Linked DNA regions of Loktanella sp. M215. Each later gene encodes a partner of the first gene's protein in a complex. Links are inferred from orthologs where the notes say so. Each region holds a gene or a part of one and is shown on either strand. Other genes may lie near its edges. The genes, in order: GLR48_RS10535 and uvrB.

Region 1 (9,653 bases):
ACCGTTCACGGTGATGTCGGCCACGTAGGTCAGGATCTTGGTCGCGCGGTCGCGGCGGGCCTTGAAATCGAAGAGCTCTGGCGTCTGGTCGATGAATTTCGTGTGGTATTCGTTGTTCAGAAACGTCGGGTGTTTCAGCAGGTTTTCGACGAAGGCGATGTTCGTCGACACCCCCCGGATGCGGAATTCGCGCAGGGCGCGGTCCATGCGGGCGATCGCCATTTCCGGCGTCGGCGCGCGGGCCGTGACCTTGGTCAGCAGCGAATCGTAGTAGCGCGTGATGACGGCGCCGGTGTAGGCGGTGCCGCCGTCAAGGCGGATGCCCGGACCGGTGGCCGAGCGGTACATCTGGATGCGGCCGTAGTCGGGGATGAAGTTGTTCTGCGGGTCCTCGGTCGTGACACGGCATTGCAGCGCATGGCCGTCGAGTTTCACGTCGTATTGAGAGGCGCAGCCCGTCGCCTCCATCAGGCTTTTGCCCTCGGCGATCAGGATCTGGGCGCGGACGATGTCGATGCCGGTGACTTCTTCGGTCACGGTGTGTTCGACCTGCACGCGGGGGTTCACCTCGATGAAGTAGAATTCACCCGTCTCCATATCCATCAGGAATTCGACGGTGCCGGCGCATTCGTAGTTCACGTGCTGGCAGATCTTCTTGCCGAGATTGCAGATCTTTTCGCGCTGTGCACCGGAGAGGTAGGGCGCGGGCGCGCGTTCGACGACCTTCTGGTTGCGGCGCTGGACGGAGCAGTCGCGTTCCCAGAGGTGATAGATGTTGCCCTGTTGATCGCCGAGGATCTGCACCTCGACGTGGCGGGCCTTGATGATCATCTTTTCCAGATAACCCTCGCCGTTGCCGAAGGCGGCTTCGGCCTCGCGGCGGCCCTCGCGGACCTTTTCCTCCAGTTCCTTTTCGGAATTGATCGGGCGCATGCCGCGGCCACCGCCGCCCCATGAGGCCTTGAGCATCAGGGGATAGCCGACCTCTGCCGCCTGCTTCTTGATCTTCTTCATGTCGTCGCCCAGCACGTCCGTGGCGGGGATGACGGGGACGCCGGCGGCGATGGCGACCTGACGGGCGGAGGCCTTGTCACCGAGTTCGCGCATCGTCTTGGCCTTGGGGCCGATGAAGACGATGCCGGCGGCGTCGCAGGCATCGACGAAATCGGGGTTTTCCGACAGCAGGCCGTAGCCCGGATGGATCGCGTCGGCGCCGCAGGCCTTGGCGACGCGGATGATCTCGGCGATGCTCAGATAAGCCGCGACCGGACCCATCCCCTCGCCGATGCGGTAGGCCTCGTCGGCCTTGAAGCGGTGGAGCGAGAGCTTGTCCTCTTCCGCATAGACGGCGACCGTCTTCTTGCCCATTTCGTTGGCGGCGCGCATCACGCGGATCGCGATTTCACCACGGTTCGCAATCAGGATTTTCTTGAAGTCGGTCATGGTCATTCCTTTTGCAGTTGCAGCATTGTTAAGCGCAGCTTTTGGGATGTCCAGTGACACAACTGCAGGGTTCATCCCAATGAAGGGGGTATTCCGGGCCTGGCGTCCGGAATGGTGGCCGGGCGCCCAGGCCGTTGCCTAGGAAATGAGCGTCTTGGGGACGTCCGAGAGGGTGCGGGCGCCGATCTGGCCCATGTTGGCGATCATGTCCTGCCGCAGGATGTCGACGACATGGGCCGCACCGCCGTCGCCGAGGGCACCGAGGCCATAGTGGAAGGCGCGGCCCAGCATGACGAAATCCGCGCCGAGCGCGAGAAGGCGCAGGATGTCGAGGCCGCCTTCGACGCCGGAATCGCAGATCACCGGCAGGGTCGTCGCCGCGCGGATCGCGGGCAGGACGCTGGCAGAGGCCGGAGCGGCGGCGAACTGGCGGCCGGCGTGGTTGCTGACCCAGATCGCGTCGATGCCTTCGTCGGTCAGTCGGGCGGCGTCGATGTCGTTCAGCACGCCCTTGACCACCAGTTTGCCGTCCCAGCCGTCGCGCAGCGCGCGCAGGTAGTCCCAGTCGGGCGAGGTGCGTAGCAGGTAGCCCGCGTGCTGGGTCGAGGGGAGGGCGCCCATATTTTCGCTGTAGCTGTCGATCAGGCGCATCCGCGGCATGCCGGTCTTGCGGATCCCCGCGAGCCATGCCGGGCAGCGGGCGGCCTGGGCGGCGAGCCGCGGCGTCAGTTTGGGCGGGTTCGTCAGGCCGCCGCGCGTCTGGCGTTCGCGGCGCGAGGCGACGGGCACATCGACGGTCAGGACCAGCGTGTGAAAGCCGGCCTTTTTGGCGCGGGCCAGCATGTCGGCGCGGATGTCGGGGTCGCGGGGCGGGTAGATCTGGAACCAGCCCTGATCGCCGATATGGGGGGCGAGTGTTTCCGGCGTCTGGGTGGCGACGGTGGAGAGGCCATAGGGGATCCCCTCCGCCGCGGCGGTCTTTGCCAGCAGGCGTTCGGCGTCGGGCCAGATCAGGCCCGACATGCCGACGGGGGCGATGCCCAAGGGCAGGGGGTGGGACTGGCCCATCAGGGTGGTGGACAGGTCCGGCGTGAATTCGCCGTGCAGGATCGACGGGCGCAGCAGCACCGCGTCGAGGGCTGCGCGGTTGCGGCGCAGGGCCGATTCGTCGCCCGTCGCGCTGTCGAGGTATTCCCAGACAAAATGGGGAATCCGCGTGCGGGCGCGGGATTTCAGGTCGGCGATGGCGGGGTAGCGGCTGTGCAAACTCATGAAGGCGACGCTAGGGCGGGCCACAGGGTTTGGGAAGGGGGGGCGGTTTTTCCCGTGGAAAAACCGATGCCTCCGGCGGAAGTATTTGAAACCAGAAGAAGCGGGGATGTCGGACATAAGTTGTGAACGGATCGTGAACAAGGGGTTTCTTTGTCGGGTGTTCGGACGTATCTTGGGCGCATGAGCAGTTATTCCGAAGACGACGCCTTCGAGGCGGCAGCGGTCCCCCTGAGCCAGCGGGCGATGCCCAGCCGTGGCGCCGGTCCCTATCTGGAGGGGCTGAACCCCGCGCAGCGCGCCGCGGTGCTGGCGCTGGACGGACCGGTCCTGATGCTGGCGGGGGCGGGCACGGGCAAGACCCGGGCGCTGACCGCGCGGATCGCGCATCTGCTGGTGACGGGGACGGCGCGGAGCCAGGAGATTCTGGCCGTGACCTTTACCAACAAGGCCGCGCGCGAGATGAAGAACCGCGTCGGTCGCCTGATGGGCGAGACCGTCGAGGGGGTGCCGTGGCTGGGCACGTTCCATGCAATCTGCGTCAAGCTGCTGCGGCGGCACGCGGAGCTGGTGGGGCTGAAGTCGAACTTTACCATCCTCGATACCGACGACCAGATCCGCCTGATGAAGCAGCTGATCGTGGCCGAGGGCATCGACGAGAAGCGCTGGCCGCCGCGGATGCTGGCGGGGATCATCGACGGCTGGAAGAACAAGGCCTTCACGCCCGACAAGGTGCCGCTGGCCGATGCGGGGGCTTTCGATCACAAGGGCGTCGACCTTTATGCTGCCTACCAGCGGCGGCTGCTGGACCTGAACGCCTGCGATTTCGGCGATCTGCTGCTGCACATGGTGACGATCTTTCAGACCCATGCGGACGTGCTAGCGCAATACCAGCGGCGGTTCCGGTATATCCTTGTGGACGAGTATCAGGATACGAACGTGGCCCAGTATCTGTGGCTGCGGCTGCTGGCGGCGGCGCACAAGAACATCTGCTGCGTGGGTGACGACGACCAGTCGATCTATGGCTGGCGCGGGGCCGAAGTGGGCAACATCCTGCGGTTCGAGAAGGATTTTCCCGGCGCCACGGTCGTCAAGCTGGAGCAGAACTATCGCTCGACCGAGCATATTCTGGCCGCCGCCTCTGGCGTGATTGCGGCCAACAAGGGGCGGCTGGGCAAGACGTTGTTCACCGAAGCGACGGGCGGCGAAAAGGTGCGCCTGATCGGCCACTGGGACGGCGAGGAAGAGGCGCGCTGGATCGGCGAGGAGATCGAGGCCTTGCAGCGCGGGACACGCGGGCTGGACAAGGTCGGGCTGGATCATCAGGCGATTCTGGTGCGGGCGTCGCACCAGATGCGCGCCTTCGAGGACCGGTTCCTGACGATCGGTCTGCCCTACCGGGTGATCGGGGGGCCGCGATTCTATGAGCGGTTGGAGATCCGGGACGCGATGGCCTATTTCCGGCTGGCCGTGAGTCCCGACGACGATCTGGCGTTCGAGCGGATCGTGAACACGCCCAAGCGCGGCCTTGGCGACAAGGCGATCCAGACGATCCAGATGACGGCGCGGTCGAACGGCGTGGGGCTGGTCGAGGGCGCGCGTCTGGTGGTGCAGGCGAAACTGCTGGGCGGCAAGGGGCTGCGCGAACTGGCGCTGCTGGTGGACGGGCTGGACCGCTGGCACGGACAGGTCCGGGCCGAGGCCGACACGCATCAGGAACTGGCCGAGATGATTCTGGATGAATCGGGCTATACGGGCATGTGGCAGAACGACAAGACGCCCGAGGCACCGGGGCGGCTGGAGAACCTGAAGGAACTGGTGAAGGCGCTGGACAATTTCGAGAACCTGCAGGGGTTTCTGGAGCACGTCGCGCTGATCATGGACAACGAGACGGAGCAGGAGGGCGAGAAGGTCAGCATCATGACCCTGCACGCCGCCAAGGGTCTGGAGTTTCCCGCCGTCTTTCTGCCGGGCTGGGAGGACGGGTTGTTTCCGTCGCAGCGCAGCATGGACGAATCGGGGCTGAAGGGGCTGGAGGAGGAACGCCGCCTTGCCTACGTCGGGATCACGCGGGCCGAGGCGATCTGCACCGTGTCATTCGCCGCGAACCGGCGAGTCTACGGCCAATGGCAGAGCGCGCTGCCGTCGCGCTTCATCGACGAATTGCCCGAGGATCACGTGGAGGTGCTGACGCCACCGGGTCTGTACGGTGGCGGCTACGGCGCGGCGGGGATGGCGGCGGCGGCTTCTCCGAAATTGCGCGAAGAGAGCATGTCGGACCTGCACCAGAAGGCGCATGACGCGAATGTCTATAATTCTCCGGGGTGGCGGCGGTTGCAGGCGCGGGGGCAGGCGCGCGGCATGGCGCAGCCCGCCGAGGCGCGCAACATGGTGATCGATTTGGATGCGGTGAGTGCGTTCACGACGGGCGACCGGGTGTTTCACCAGAAGTTCGGTTATGGCGTGATCGACGGGATCGAGGGCGACAAGCTGGATATCGCATTCGACAAGGCCGGGTCGAAGAAGGTCGTGGCGAAGTTCGTGGTGAGCGCTGACGCGGCGAGCGACGTGCCGTTCTGAGGGGACGGCGGGACGGCGCTGTTCGGCGCTGACGCGCCGAAGGCGCCCCGCCCGCCGTCCCGCAGCCCGTCGGGTGCTGTGACAGATGTGCCAGCGTTTTGGCGGGGCCGGCTTTAGCGCAGGGCGCTGCACGCGTTGGGCTGGCCTTGGCCGAGGGATTTTGACGGCCTGTCGTCAGGTGCGGCGGGGGTCTCAGGCGCCAGTGGGCACCTTGGCGTGGGGGGCCAGGAATACGAAGGTCGACGGGCCGCCGGTGACGGTGCCCCCTCTGGTGATGGCGCAGGCGGATCGGCAGGCCAGACCTTCGAAGTGATCCGGTGATCCAGAGGATGGGGGCGCATCGCGGGATGCGCCCTTTGTTGTGCGGTCAGTGGACCAGCATCGGGTAGAGCGAGGCGATCAGCAGCACCGCCATTGTCACGTTGAAGATTCGCAGCCGCTGTGACGTGCCGAGAAAACGCCGGACCTGCACGCCGAGGGCGGCCCAGACGGTTATGCTGGGCAAATTGGTGCAGAGGAAGACGCCTGCGACCAGCAGTGAGCCTGCGAAGACGGACCAGTCCTGCGGTGCGAAAGCGGTGATCGCGGTGATGCCCATGACCCAGGCCTTGGGATTGACCCATTGGAAGGCTGCGGCCTGCAGGAAGGTGAAGGGGCGACCCTCGACCGCCCGCGCCTCTGGCGGGACGGCGGTCGCGATCTTCCAGGCGAGCCAGGTCATGTAGACGGTCGCGCCGATGGTCAGGAGGGTGTTGAGGATCGGAAACGCCGCGAAGGCGCGCAAGAGCACGAGGCCGATCATCAGCACCATGAAGGCATGGCCGAGGCTGACGCCCAGCATGTGCGGGATCGTGCGGCGCATGCCGTAGTTGGCCCCGGACGCCATCAGCATCAGGTTGTTGGGGCCGGGGGTGATCGAGCTGGCGAAGGCGAACTGGATCAGCAGGAAGAGGGTGACGTGGGTCATGCGGCTGCAGTAGCGCCGATTGCCGCGCGGTTCACCCGGTAAATTGTACCGATGACAACGGCGCGGGGGTGCGGTCTGCGTGGGGAGATCCTGCGGGCGATGCGGTTCGGCGTTCGGGGGCCGGGCGATACGGTTGCGACAGTATGCGCCGCAGGGAACGCCGCCAACAAAAAAGGCGATGCGCGGGAGGAGGTGCGCATCGCCTTCATTTGGATGTGGACCCTCGGGAGGAGGTAAGAGCCCGCATCTGGTGCCCGGACCGCAGGGAGGAGGTTGCGGCAGCGGGCGTATCCGGGTTGGCCGCGGGAGGAGGTGCAGCGCCCGTATCAGGTCAGTCGGTGGTGGCCGGGAGGAGGTAGCCACCACCGATCTGGGTTGGACGGTGCCGCAGGGAGGAGGTTGCGGGCCGTCCGGGTCGAAGGTCCGACGGTCAGCCCGGGAGGAGGTGGGCGTCGGTCGGACTATCCGGGCTACCGCGGGAGGAGGTGCAGCGCCCGTATCAGGTCAGTCGGTGGTGGCCGGGAGGAGGTGGCCACCACCGATCTGTGTTGGACTGCGCCGCAGGGAGGAGGTTGCGGGCCGTCCGGGTCGAAGGTCCGACGGTCGGCCCGGGAGGAGGTGGGCGCCTGTCGAACCTGTCAGAACCAGCGCGGGAGGAGGTGCGCGGTTCCGATCTGAAACTCTTGTCGGTGGTGGCCGGGAGGAGGTGACCACCACCGATCGAGGGTGGACGGATCCGCAGGGAGGAGGTTGCGGGCCGTCCGGTCTGTGATCCGCAAGCCAACCAGGGAGGAGGTTGGCGGCCTGGGGACCGTATGGGCAACTGCGGGAGGAGGTGCAGGTTCCCATATTTCTTAATCTTGTTTAAGACGGTGACCCGGGGAGGAGGTCGGGTCACCGTCTTGTCGTTCGCGCCCACCGCAGGGAGGAGGTTGCGGCGGCGCGGGTCAGGATCGGACCAGGGAGGAGGTTGGCCGATCCCGAAGTGAATTACTTGCCGTAGGCCGCCTCGTGAGCGATCGAACGGATCATCGACCGGCTGATGCCCAGGTCGGCCAGATCGCGGTTGTCCAGCGCCTGAAGTTCGGTCATGGTCGTGCGGAACACTTTGCGCGCCGCCAGAGCGTCGGACAGGCGGGCCATCAGGCCAGTGGTGCGCGGTGCGGTGGTCGTCGTGTTTGCGTATGCCATTTTCATCTCGTCTTTCTTAAAGTCCGGTGCAGAGCGATGTGTTTGTCGTTCTGCTTGTGTCCATGATGTATGATAATGCTGCACCTGCACAACGGCTGTATCGACAATGCTGCTATGCAGCAGATGCAAGGTTACTCTGGGACAGTTATTAATCCGCCCAACAACCGGGCAACGGCCCTGCGTACACCATGGAAAATAGGGGCTTGCGCCGCTGGGTGTCGGGACACAGGGTGCGCGTCAACTGATGATCGCGACCGGGTTTGTGAAGGAAATATGTATATGCCAGCGTCAAAAGAGGAAATTCAGGCCTGTGTTGCAGCGATCGCTGTGCCCGGCGGCGGTACTTTGGGGTCGCGTGACATGGTGCGCGCGGTGCAGGTCGATGCGGCCAGCGTCCGCTTCGTGATCGAGGCGCCGGATGCCGCGACGGCGGCGACGCTGGAGCCGGTGCGGCAGGCGGCTGTTGCTGCGGTGCAGCAAATGACGGACGGGCTGACGGTCTCGGCCGTGCTGACGGCGCATGGGGCGGCGCCTGCGGCCCCGGCGCCGCCCAGTCTGAAGGTGGGGCGGCATCCGACGCCGCAGGCGGGGCCCGCACCCGTTGTCGGGGTCGACCGGATTTTGGCCATCGGATCGGGCAAGGGCGGCGTCGGCAAATCGACGGTGTCGTCGAACCTGGCCGTGGCGCTGGCCAAAAAGGGCAGGCGGGTCGGTCTGCTGGATGCCGATATCTACGGTCCCAGCCAGCCGCGGATGATGGGGGTGAGCAAACGCCCCGCCAGTCCCGACGGCAAGACGATCATCCCGCTGCACGCCCACGGTGTCACCATGATGTCGATCGGGTTGATGGTGGACCCGGACAAGGCGGTGGTCTGGCGCGGGCCGATGCTGATGGGCGCCTTGCAGCAGATGCTGACGCAGGTGGCCTGGGGCGAGCTGGATGTGCTGATCATCGACCTGCCGCCGGGGACGGGGGACGTGCAGCTGACACTCTGTCAGAAGACGAGTGTCACCGGCGCCGTCATCGTGTCCACGCCGCAGGACGTGGCATTGCTGGATGCACGCAAGGCGATCGACATGTTCAAGACGCTGAACACGCCGCTGCTGGGCCTGATCGAGAACATGTCTACCTTCTATTGCCCCCATTGCGGAGAGGAGACGCAGATCTTTGGCCATGGCGGCGTCGCGCACGAGGCGGAGCGTCTGGGGGTGCCGTTCCTGGGCGCGCTGCCCATCGACCTCGACACGCGGCTGTCAGGGGATGCGGGGACGCCGGTGGCGCTGGGCGACGGGCCGGTGGCCGAGGCCTATGCCGCCCTCGCGCAGCGGTTCATCGACGGCGGGATGGCCTAAGCGTCGAATCGGATTCTGCGTGAACCTTTGTGAATCGATGTCGGGTCGCCCTTGGGGCGGCCCGATTCTGTTTTCAAATGCCGAAAATTAGCGCATTAACCTTTACGTTAGGGGATTGACTGCGTCTGCGGCGACACGCTTTTGGACCGACTCGGAGGTGGGCCAAAACTTTTTTGGGGGCGCTGTGACCCGCGCCGTTCGTTTCAGATTTATACAATATATTGGGAAAACTATCCACAGGCATACTACATGCCACCGCCGCCCTGTGGACAAGATCCGAATCACAGGGCCGTGAGAAGACCGGAGATTCCGTGAAGTTCACAGCAATCCCAATTTAGGCGTTGCCCGATCCCAACCGGTCTGCCAAAACAGTCTCACGGTAACGACGGGCAGACAAACAAGGGGCATCACAAGAACCCCACCGGCAAAATGTCAGGTTTCATACAGGCCTCGTTTTTACCAACACAGCGATCCGGCGCGCGAGCGAGCAGACATCCCCCCAGGTGGCGCGCGCAGTCGGTCCAGCCCTTCACAGGGCAGAAGGCGGCGGGTTGAGTAGTGGCAGCTACCTCAATCCGCCGTTTTCACATCTAGCACAGAATTCCGGGGGACGGGCAGTCAGAAGGTCACAGGTTGAACCTCTCGTTCACGAGCACGTATCAGTCGAAAGTTGACGCCAAGGGTCGTATGTCGATCCCGGCGAAATTTCGACGCGTGATCGAGGCGGGCGACCCGGCCTGGGCCCCCGACCAGCCGATGACCGCCAAGATCCTGTACGGCAAGCATCTGGGCGAAAGCCTGCAGGTGCTGACGATGGAGGCGTTCGACGCCAAGATCGCGCGCGTCATGG
Region 2 (9,540 bases), 1.8 Mb from region 1 along the record:
CTTGTGGGCATCCCCCTCGGCTATGCCATGGGCCTGTCGGACTGGTTTCGCGGCTGGTTCGACCCCATCGTGGAGTTCATGCGGCCCGTCCCGCCGCTTGCCTTGATCCCGCTGGTCATCATCTGGGCGGGGATCGGTGAGACGGGCAAGATCATCCTGCTGTTCCTTGCGGCACTCTGGATCATGGCGATCGCCGCGCGCTCCGGCGTGTCGGGCGTGCGGATTTCCAAGGTGCATGCGGCCTATTCATTGGGCGCGTCGAAATGGCAGGTGATGCGGCATGTCGTCATCCCGAATTCCCTGCCGGAGATATTCACCGGTGCGCGGGTGGCCATGGGGGTCTGCTGGGGCACCGTCGTCGCGGCAGAGCTGGTGGCGGCACAGACCGGCGTCGGCATGATGATCATGGTTGCGTCCAAGTTCCAGAACACGGACATCGTGCTGATGGGGGTGATCGTGATCGGGATCGTGGGGTTCACCATCGACCTTGGCATCCGCTGGCTGGAGCGGATCATGGTGCCGTGGAAGGGCAAGGGATGACGTCATGACGGGACCGGCTGCAGCACTTGCGGTGCTGCTGGTGTTGCTGGTGCTGGGCGGGGCCGACCCGGCCCGCTTGCAGACCTTCGCGTGGTTCGCACTGGCCGGGCTGGCGCTGGGCCTGCTGTGGGACACCCTGTGGGAGGTGTGGCGGCGGCGCTCGCCCGCGGACGTGGCGCCGCGCCGGATCCCGCAGCAGCGGCGGCGGACAAACAGGCCGCGCGTTCCGCCGCAGGCCCGCCCGACAATCCTGATCGACGGATCGAACGTCATGCACTGGAACGGGAACGCGCCGTCCGCCGTGGTGCTGCGCCGAGTGGTGCAGGCGCTGGTGGACAAGGGCGAGCGGCCGCACGTCTATTTCGACGCCAACGCGTGCTACAAGCTGGCAGAGGGGTTCAGGGATGCAGTGGCACTGGGTGCCATGATCGGTCTGCCCGCGTCGTCGGTCACCGTCGCGGCCGGCGGGACGCCGGCAGATCCGCTGTTGCTGGCCCATGCGGCACGGGATCGCCTGCGGGTCGTGACAAACGACCGGTTTCTGGACTGGAAGACGCAATTCCCCGCCGTGGGCGCGCGGGGATTTCTGGTCAAGGGGCGCTGGCAAGAGGGCGCGCCGATCCTGCGCCTGTAAGACGGGCGGTCGTGCCTTTGCGTGCAATCTGATGGGCGATGCATGACCCGGATCGGGCCGCCAGTCGCCGCTGATGTCGCGGTCCGAATCCGGAAAAGTGTGCGCGATGACAGTTAGTTGATGAACCCCTGTGCAGGGTGGGCGGTTGTCTATGCAGAACATGGCCTGAAGCGTCAGGCCTGGACGACCCAAAGGATTTGACTGATGAAAACCATTCTCGCCAGCACGGCAATTGCCCTCGTCATGGCCAATGCGGCCGTGGCGCAGACCCCCGCCACCAGCCCTGCAACCGACGGCACATCCACCGACAGCATGTCCGTGCAAAGCACCGGCAACCCGGCTCCGACCTCCGCCATGCCTGCGACTGACGGCACATCCACCGACAGCATGTCCGTGACTAGCACCGGCACAGGCACCAGCACCGAGGTCGTACCTGCGGATTCGTCCACCTCCGCATCCGAAGCACCGGCGACCGATGGCACGTCGAACGATTCCATGTCCGTTCAGAATGCCGCATCGGCGATGACGATGGACGGCTACAGCGACGTTGTGGTGACCGAAATCACCGTCGAACAGCTGACCGGACTGGACGTCTATGACACGGACGGCAACAAGGTCGGCACGATCAGCGAGCCTGTCATCGGCGCCGACGGCACCGTCTCGGCCGCCATCGTGGATGTCGGCGGATTTCTGGGACTGGGTGCAAAGCCGGTCGCGATCTCTCTGAGCAGCATGCAGGTTCTGGCGATGGCAGATGGTAGCGACATGCGCGCCTATGTCGGCATGACGACGGACCAACTGAAAGAGATGCCGGCCTATGAGGCAACCGCCGCGTCGAACTGATCATTTTTTAGATCGCAGGAATTGGCCGCCCTCTCCGGGGCGGCCTTTTTCCTGTAAGGGGGGTGCGACGTGCCGCGTCCGAAAAGCAGTGCGCAGTTGCCAGCGCCGGGCGCCAAGTGTCACGGACTCTGCAGGAAATTTCAATGAAGGTCTTGGTGGAGACGATCGGGATCGAACCGACGACCTCGTCGTTGCGAACGACGCGCTCTCCCAACTGAGCTACGTCCCCACTCTGACGTCTAGATGGCGCGGGGCCGGGGTGCTGTCAAGATTGTCTGCGCGGTGTTTGGGTCACACCGGGGACAATTCACGGGCGTTGCGGAACGCGGCGGGACAGGTCACGTTGAGGTTGGAACATTCAAAGGAGACGACGATGGACACCTTTCTGCAAGTGGTCGGCTGGGGTGCGATTTCACTGCTGGCCGTGATCGGTCTGGTCGCGGGCCTGATCGCTGCGGTCATCACCGGAGGCAACAAGGGCGCCTACATTGTCGCAGGCATCATCGGCGCCGTGGCGCTGCCCTTCGTGCTGGCCTTGCTGGGCGTCACGGCCGCAATCGGTGCGGGCCTGCTGGCGATCCTCGTGATCGGTGCGGTTGGCGCCGTGGTGCTGGTCGTGCTGATCAAGGCGCTGACGGGGCGGTCGGACGACCGGCCCCGCAGATAACGAGTGGGGTCGGGCCGGTTTGGCCTAACGCTTCTTCCCCCCATACCGCGACTTTCCACCCCGCATGCCCCCGCGTCCGCCCGTAGACCGGCCTGAGGCCTTGGCGGAGTCTTCGACCGCCTTGTCGACGGCCTGTTGGCGCGCCAACGGATCGTCGGCAATCGCAAGCTCGACGGCCTCCAGCCGTTTCAGCTCGTCCCGCAGGCGGGCGGCGGTTTCGAATTCGAGGTTCTCGGCGGCCTTGCGCATGTCGGTGCGCAAGCCGTCCAGAACGGCCTTCATGTTGGAGCCCTGACGTTCGACCTTGGCCGTCACGCGATTCATGTCGACGTCGCCCTTGTAGAGGCCCGCGAGGATGTCTTCGACGTTCTTTTTCACCGTCGTCGGCGTGATGCCGTGTTCGACGTTGTAGGCGGTCTGGCGGGTGCGGCGACGCTCTGTTTCCTTCATCGCGCGTTCCATCGACCCGGTGATCCGGTCGGCGTACATGATGACGCGGCCTTCGGCGTTCCGCGCGGCGCGGCCGATGGTCTGGACGAGGGAGGTTTCGGAACGCAGGAAGCCTTCCTTGTCGGCGTCGAGGATGGCGACGAGACCGCATTCGGGAATATCCAGACCCTCGCGCAGCAGGTTGATGCCGATCAGCACGTCGAAGGCTCCAAGGCGCAGATCGCGCAGGATCTCGATCCGCTCGATCGTGTCGATGTCAGAGTGCATGTAGCGCACGCGGATGCCCTGTTCGTGCATGTATTCGGTCAGGTCCTCGGCCATGCGCTTGGTCAGCGTGGTGCAGAGCGTGCGGAAACCGGCGGCAGAGACCTTGCGGACCTCGTCCAGCAGGTCGTCGACCTGCATTTCGACGGGCCTGATCTCGATGACCGGGTCGATCAGGCCGGTGGGGCGGATGATCTGTTCGGTGAAGACGCCGCCGGTTTGTTCGAGTTCCCACGCCGCAGGGGTGGCGCTGACGAAGACGGACTGGGGGCGCATAGCGTCCCATTCCTCGAACTTCAGCGGGCGGTTGTCCATGCAGGACGGCAGGCGGAAGCCGTGTTCGGCCAGCGTCATCTTGCGTCGGAAGTCGCCCTTGTACATGCCGCCGATCTGCGGGACCGAGACGTGGGACTCGTCCGCGAACACGATGGCGTTGTCGGGGATGAATTCGAACAGGGTGGGGGGCGGCTCGCCGGGGGCGCGGCCCGTCAGGTAGCGGGAATAGTTCTCGATCCCGTTGCAGACGCCGGTCGCTTCCAGCATTTCCAGATCGAAGTTGGTACGCTGTTCCAGCCGCTGTGCTTCCAGCAGCTTGCCTTCGTTCACCAGTTGATCCAGCCGCATCCGCAGCTCTTTCTTGATGCCGATGATGGCCTGCTGCATCGTCGGTTTGGGCGTGACGTAGTGCGAGTTCGCGTAGACGCGGATTTTCGGGAAGGTGTCGGTTTTCTCGCCCGTCAGGGGGTCGAATTCGGTGATCGACTCCAGTTCCTCGCCAAAGAAGCTCAACCGCCAGGCGCGGTCGTCGAGGTGGGCGGGGAAGATTTCCAGCGAATCGCCGCGCACGCGGAAGGTGCCGCGCTGGAAGGCGGCGTCGTTGCGGCGGTATTGCTGGGCGATCAGGTCCGCCATGATCTTGCGCTGGTCGTAGGATTTGCCGACGTGGATGTCCTGCGTCATGGCGCCGTAGGTTTCCACCGACCCGATACCATAGATGCAGGACACCGAGGCCACGATGATCACGTCATCGCGTTCCAGCAGCGCCCGCGTGGCCGAGTGGCGCATCCGGTCGATCTGTTCGTTAATCTGGGATTCCTTCTCGATATAGGTATCCGACCGGGCGACGTAGGCTTCGGGCTGGTAGTAGTCGTAGTAGCTGACGAAGTATTCCACGGCGTTTTCGGGGAAGAAGCCCTTGAATTCGCCATATAACTGCGCCGCGAGCGTCTTGTTGGGGGCGAGGATGATCGCGGGGCGCTGGGTCTCTTCGATGATCTTGGCCATGGTGAAGGTCTTGCCGGTGCCGGTGGCCCCTAGCAGCACCTGATCCCGCTCTCCGTTTTTGACACCTTCGGACAGCTCGACGATGGCCGTCGGCTGGTCGCCGGCGGGTTCGAATTCGGTCTTCAGGACGAACTTGCGGCCGCCTTCCATCTTCTCGCGCGTCCGCACGTTGGGCGCGGGGTTGGACAGGTAGGCGGCGTCGGCAAGCTCGCGTTTGTCGGTCTGGGCGTAGGCCATGGGGAATCCTTCGGGGGTCAAGACATATTTGATCCCGAAGCCCTGCGGTTCAAGGGGTGCTGCTGACACTTGCCGCCAGCAGCAACGCCGAAGGCGACGAAAGGGCCGGTTTGTGCTAGAATCGGGCAGGCTGCATAGGGGGGATGCGATGGCTGTGGCGATCCTGTGGGGCACGTCGAAGGGCGTGTTTCTGGTGAGGGAGGGTGCGCAGGGCTGGGCCGCGACAGGCCCGTTCTGCGACGGCTGGCCGATCAACCACGTGATCGGCGATCCTTTGACGGGGACGCTTTGGGCCGGTGGCGGTGGCGACTTTCAAGGGGCGGGGGTCTGGCGGTCGCAGGACGATGGTGCCACCTGGACGCTGACCAAGCTGACCAAAGGCGGCATGGACGACTGGGCGGCCAATGATCCCGGCTTTGCCGCGATGATCGGCTGGGTGGATGCGCCGATGCCGTTCGACCGGGAGTTCATGCAGGTCTGGTCGCTGCATTTCGCCCATGGCGTGCTTTGTGCGGGCACGAAGCCCGCGCGATTGCTGAAAAGCCATGACATGGGCGTGACGTGGGACAAGGTCGGCGGTCTGACCGACGATCAGGGTGTGGATGACTGGCAGGCGGGGGGCGCAGGGCTGACGCTGCACAGCCTAGTCTCTCATCCCGCGGACCCCGACCGGATGTGGGTCGGCATTTCGGCAGAGGGCGTCTTTGCGACCGACGACGGCGGGGCGACATGGGACCGGCGCAACCGGCTGTCGAACGCGGGCGCCTGTGCCGACCATCACCACCCGGCGGGGCCGGAGGGGGGCGAGGTCGGGCATTGCGTCCACAACATGATGCGCGCGCCGGGCGAGGGCGATGTGCTTTATCAGCAGAACCACCACGGCGTCTGGCGGTCCGCCGATGGGGGGCGGTCGTGGGACGATATCTCGACGGGGTTGCCGTCCACCTTCGGCTTTCCGATCCGGGTGCATCCGCGCGACGCGGACACGATCTGGACCCTTCCGCTGAACGGCGACATGGCGGGGCGGTTCCCACCGGATGCGGCCTGCGCCGTCTGGCGGTCGCGGGACGGCGGTGCCACGTGGACAGGACTGCGCGACGGGCTCCCGCAACAGGGCTGCTATTTCACCGTGTTGCGGCAGGCGATGGCGGGGGATGCGCGCGATCCGGCGGGTCTTTATTTCGGGACGAACTCCGGATCGGTCTTTGCCAGTTTCGACGAGGGCGACAGCTGGGCGGAATTGACGCGGCATCTGCCGACCATCCTCTCGGTCGAGGTGCTTGACAGGGCCTGAGCCGAGGTTGACGCCGCAGGGCAGAGGCGTAGGTTCGCGCCCAACCCTCAAGGAGCATCCCCATGTCCGACCATCTGGACCCCGAAAAACTCGACCGTCTGGCCGAGGTCGCCGTGCGCACCGGCGTGAACCTGCAAAAGGGGCAGGACCTGATCATCACCGCCAACATGTCCGCCCTGCCGCTGGTCCAGCGCATTGCGGTTCATGCCTACAAGGCGGGCGCCGGTCTGGTGCTGCCGTTCTTTACCGATGACGCAATCACGCTGGCGCGGTATGAAAATGCCGAAGATGAGAGCTTCGATCGTGCCGCCGACTGGTTCTACGAAGGGCTGGGCAAGGCTTACAAGGCCGGTGCCGCGCGCATGGCGATCACCGGCGACGACCCCATGCTGCTGGCCGAACAGGACCCGGCGAAGGTGGCACGTGCATCCAAGGCCGTGTCCATCGCGGCCAAGCCGGCCATGAACCCGATCGTGGGGTTCGAGGTGAACTGGAACATCGTGGCCTTCCCCGGTGCCGCCTGGGCCGCCCGCGTGTTCCCCGATGTGCCTGTCGATCAGGCGCAGGGTCGGCTGCTGGATGCGATCTACGACGCCTCCCGCCTTGGCGGTGACGATCCGGTGCAGAACTGGGCCGACCACACGGCGGAACTGAAGACCCGCGTCAAATGGCTGAACGCGCAGAACTTCGAGGCGTTGCAGTATACCGGCCCCGGCACCGACCTGCGCCTTGGTCTGGCAGAGGGGCATATCTGGAAAGGGGGCGCCTCGCCCGCGCTGAACGGCGTCGTCTGCCAGCCCAATATCCCGACGGAGGAGGTCTTTACCTGCCCGCACGCCTACAAGGTCGACGGCACGGTCGCGGCGACCAAACCCCTCGCGTATCAAGGCACGGTGATCCGCGACATCGCGGTCCGGTTCGAGGCGGGCAAGATTGTGGAGGCGACGGCATCGACCGGAGAGGCCGTGTTCCGCGACCTGCTGGCCGTTGACGACGGGTCCAGCCGGATCGGAGAGGTGGCGCTGGTGCCTCATTCCTCGCCGATCTCGCAATCAGGCACGTTGTTCTACAACACGCTCTTTGATGAAAACGCATCCTGCCATATCGCGCTGGGGCAATGTTACGCGGACACGATCCAAGGCGGATCGTCCCTGAAGCCCGAGGAATTGAAGCAGAAGGGCGGCAACCAGTCTCTGGTCCACGTCGACTGGATGATGGGATCGGATGCCGTCGATATCGACGGCATCACCCGGACCGGCGAAGTGGTCCCGGTGATGCGCGCAGGCGAATGGGCGTTCTGATTACTTGAACACGCCACAGGCGATGCGGTCACCCGCGTCGCCAGCGGGCTGGCTGCTGTAATCGTCGGTGCCCGCATGCACGATGATGGCCGATCCGTCGTCGTCACCCATCAGCTCGGGCGTCAGCATCGCGTTGAAAAATTCCATCTTCGCCGTGCCATCCTCGGCCACGGTGATGTTGGGAATATCGCCCGGATGCGGGCCAGCCGCGGCCATCACGCCGTGGTCATGACCGTCGGCCAAGTGGCCGCCAGCACTGGTGAAATCGGCGGCCGCACAGTCGCCCGTTTCGTGCACATGGATCGCGTGGTCGCCCGCAGGCAGGCCCGACAGGTCGATCTGGACCAGCATCGCGCCGGACTCGGTCGGGGTGATGGTGACGATCCCCTTGCTGGACCCGTCGGTGCCGTTGACCGTCGCGGTCATCGGCATCATTTCGGCGTGGGCCGCAGCAAAAGCGCCGGCCGGCACCATGGTCAGCGCGGCCATCAGGGGAAGAAATTTCATGGGTCGTCCTTTGGTCTGGGTTCAGCTGACCAACGCGGGCTGATGGGGTAGGGTTCCTCTTGCCCTTGGCGCGCAATTTGCCGATAACATCCCCGGTTCAACAGGAGTTCGTCCCATGCAGGCCCGCATCTATCGCCCCGCCAAGACGGCCATGTCCTCCGGCACGGCCAAGACCCACGTGTGGGTGCTGGATTTCGTCAAGGATTCGGCGCGCGAGATCGACCCGCTGATGGGCTGGACCAGTTCGACCGATACCCAAAGCCAGGTGCGGCTGACCTTCGAGACGAAAGAAGAGGCGCTGGCTTATGCCAAGGACCACGGGATTGACGCGGTCGTGACCGAACCCCAGACCCGTCGGGCCAACGTGCGTCCCGGCGGCTATGGCGAAAACTTTGCGACTCACCGGCGAGGCGTGTGGACCCACTGAGGGTGTAAATCGGGACAAAGTTGTCTCGGAATCGGGCTAAAGATCCTGCGAGACTGACTTTTCATCAACGTGTTGGGTCACGATCGGTGCGGCAACTAAATGTAGAATGCGACGAGCTGGTTCAGATAGCCCCCTTAAGCTTCCGGTTTTCTTCAGAATGAAACGCTCAGATCTATAAGCGAGTACAGAGTCTGCGCATGGCTGAAGGCTGCATGACCTGCGGCAACTACTGCTATTCAAAGGGCTGCTGAAAGTAGTCCAGCTGTTGGTGTTTGTAAAACACAGCATTAAATGGCCATTCGTGGCCATTTTTTGTCCATCAAACACAAGTTAGTGTCCACTCTGTGGCGCACATATATTTATACTTGATTTTATCGATGGGTTAGGGCGTCTCTTCGTTTGGACCTGTCTTTTGCAGGTTCCGGGACGTGAACAACCGCCGTGCGATCTTTCCGAAGCAATTATGTCGCCCGCCGCTGGAGCTGATAAGCAGTCGACAAGATGGGCGTATTCCGTTGAAAAACTCTTGTTGATTTGGGGCCTGGTCGCTGATTCACTTTCGGTAGTGAGGCGGAGGATCTGCGATGCTGAGACCAAGGCAAGAGGCGCAAGGCGCATTGTTTTACGAGTTCTCGATAGAAGGTCATGTCCCGCAAGATCACCTGCTGCGATCCATTGATCGCTTCGTGGATCTGTCCGGCATCCGTCAGTATCTGGCTCCGTTCTACAGCAATACCGGCCGCCCCTCCATCGACCCCGAGTTGCTGATCCGCATGCTGCTGGTTGGGTATTGCCTGGGCATCCGGTCAGAGCGGCGGCTCTGCGAAGAGGTGCATCTGAACCTCGCCTATCGATGGTTCTGCCGCCTTGATCTGGCTGATCGTGTGCCAGACCACTCCAGCTTTTCGAAGAACCGCCATGGCCGGTTCCGGGACAGCGACCTGTTGCGCCACGTGTTCGAGACGGTCGTGGCGCGGTGCATCGCTGAAGGTCTGGTCAGCGGCCAGCGCTTCGCCGCAGACGCAAGCCTGATCGAGGCTGACGCCAACAAGCAGAACGCGACGGCGAAGGAAGACTGGCATCCTGAAGCCA

The links.
Region 2: the proteins of GLR48_RS10535 (region 1) and uvrB are in contact, whole or in part, in a crystal structure (PDB 7EGT), measured with the Thermus thermophilus proteins. The link is inferred for Loktanella sp. M215 from one-to-one orthologs. Residues at the interface, in WP_096412145.1 of Thermus thermophilus: His654, Arg656, Phe657, Gln666, Asp668, Glu669, Lys680, Arg681, Leu682, Ser683, Lys685, Tyr686, Ala687; in WP_096411307.1 of Thermus thermophilus: Glu23, Leu25, Arg26, Asp27, Gly28, Glu29, Arg30, Phe31, Arg55, Glu326, Asp327, Phe328, Glu379, Ser382, Gln383, His398, Gly400, Arg401.

The regions. Positions count from the first base shown.
Region 1 is NZ_WMEA01000001.1:2,144,944-2,154,596, forward strand. The notes cover bases 2,532-5,593. They hold GLR48_RS10535 (ATP-dependent helicase), read left to right. Parts: upstream 2,532-2,895; coding sequence 2,896-5,292; downstream 5,293-5,593. Other genes in these bases: GLR48_RS10530 (alpha-hydroxy acid oxidase), read right to left, coding at 2,532-2,715. In the rest of the region: GLR48_RS10525 (pyruvate carboxylase), read right to left, coding at 1-1,443; more of GLR48_RS10530, read right to left, coding at 1,582-2,531; GLR48_RS10540 (LysE family translocator), read right to left, coding at 5,660-6,259; GLR48_RS10545 (DUF1127 domain-containing protein), read right to left, coding at 7,250-7,450; GLR48_RS10550 (Mrp/NBP35 family ATP-binding protein), read left to right, coding at 7,730-8,803; GLR48_RS10555 (division/cell wall cluster transcriptional repressor MraZ), read left to right, coding at 9,437-9,653. UniProt on the Escherichia coli protein: A helicase with DNA-dependent ATPase activity. Unwinds DNA duplexes with 3'-5' polarity. Translocates on single-stranded DNA with 3'-5' polarity. Initiates unwinding more efficiently from a nicked substrate than double-stranded DNA.
Region 2 is NZ_WMEA01000001.1:3,916,136-3,925,675, reverse strand. What follows is about bases 2,315-5,263. They hold uvrB (excinuclease ABC subunit UvrB), read right to left. Parts: upstream 4,920-5,263; coding sequence 2,709-4,919; downstream 2,315-2,708. Other genes in these bases: GLR48_RS19250 (WD40/YVTN/BNR-like repeat-containing protein), read left to right, coding at 5,068-5,263; GLR48_RS19260 (GlsB/YeaQ/YmgE family stress response membrane protein), read left to right, coding at 2,391-2,684. Also shown: GLR48_RS19280 (ABC transporter permease), read left to right, coding at 1-540; GLR48_RS19275 (NYN domain-containing protein), read left to right, coding at 545-1,174; GLR48_RS19270 (PRC-barrel domain-containing protein), read left to right, coding at 1,379-2,017; more of GLR48_RS19250, read left to right, coding at 5,264-6,213; GLR48_RS19245 (aminopeptidase), read left to right, coding at 6,276-7,514; GLR48_RS19240 (superoxide dismutase family protein), read right to left, coding at 7,515-8,021; GLR48_RS19235 (ETC complex I subunit), read left to right, coding at 8,137-8,448; GLR48_RS19230 (IS1182 family transposase), read left to right, coding at 9,033-9,540. UniProt on the Escherichia coli protein: The UvrABC repair system catalyzes the recognition and processing of DNA lesions. A damage recognition complex composed of 2 UvrA and 2 UvrB subunits scans DNA for abnormalities.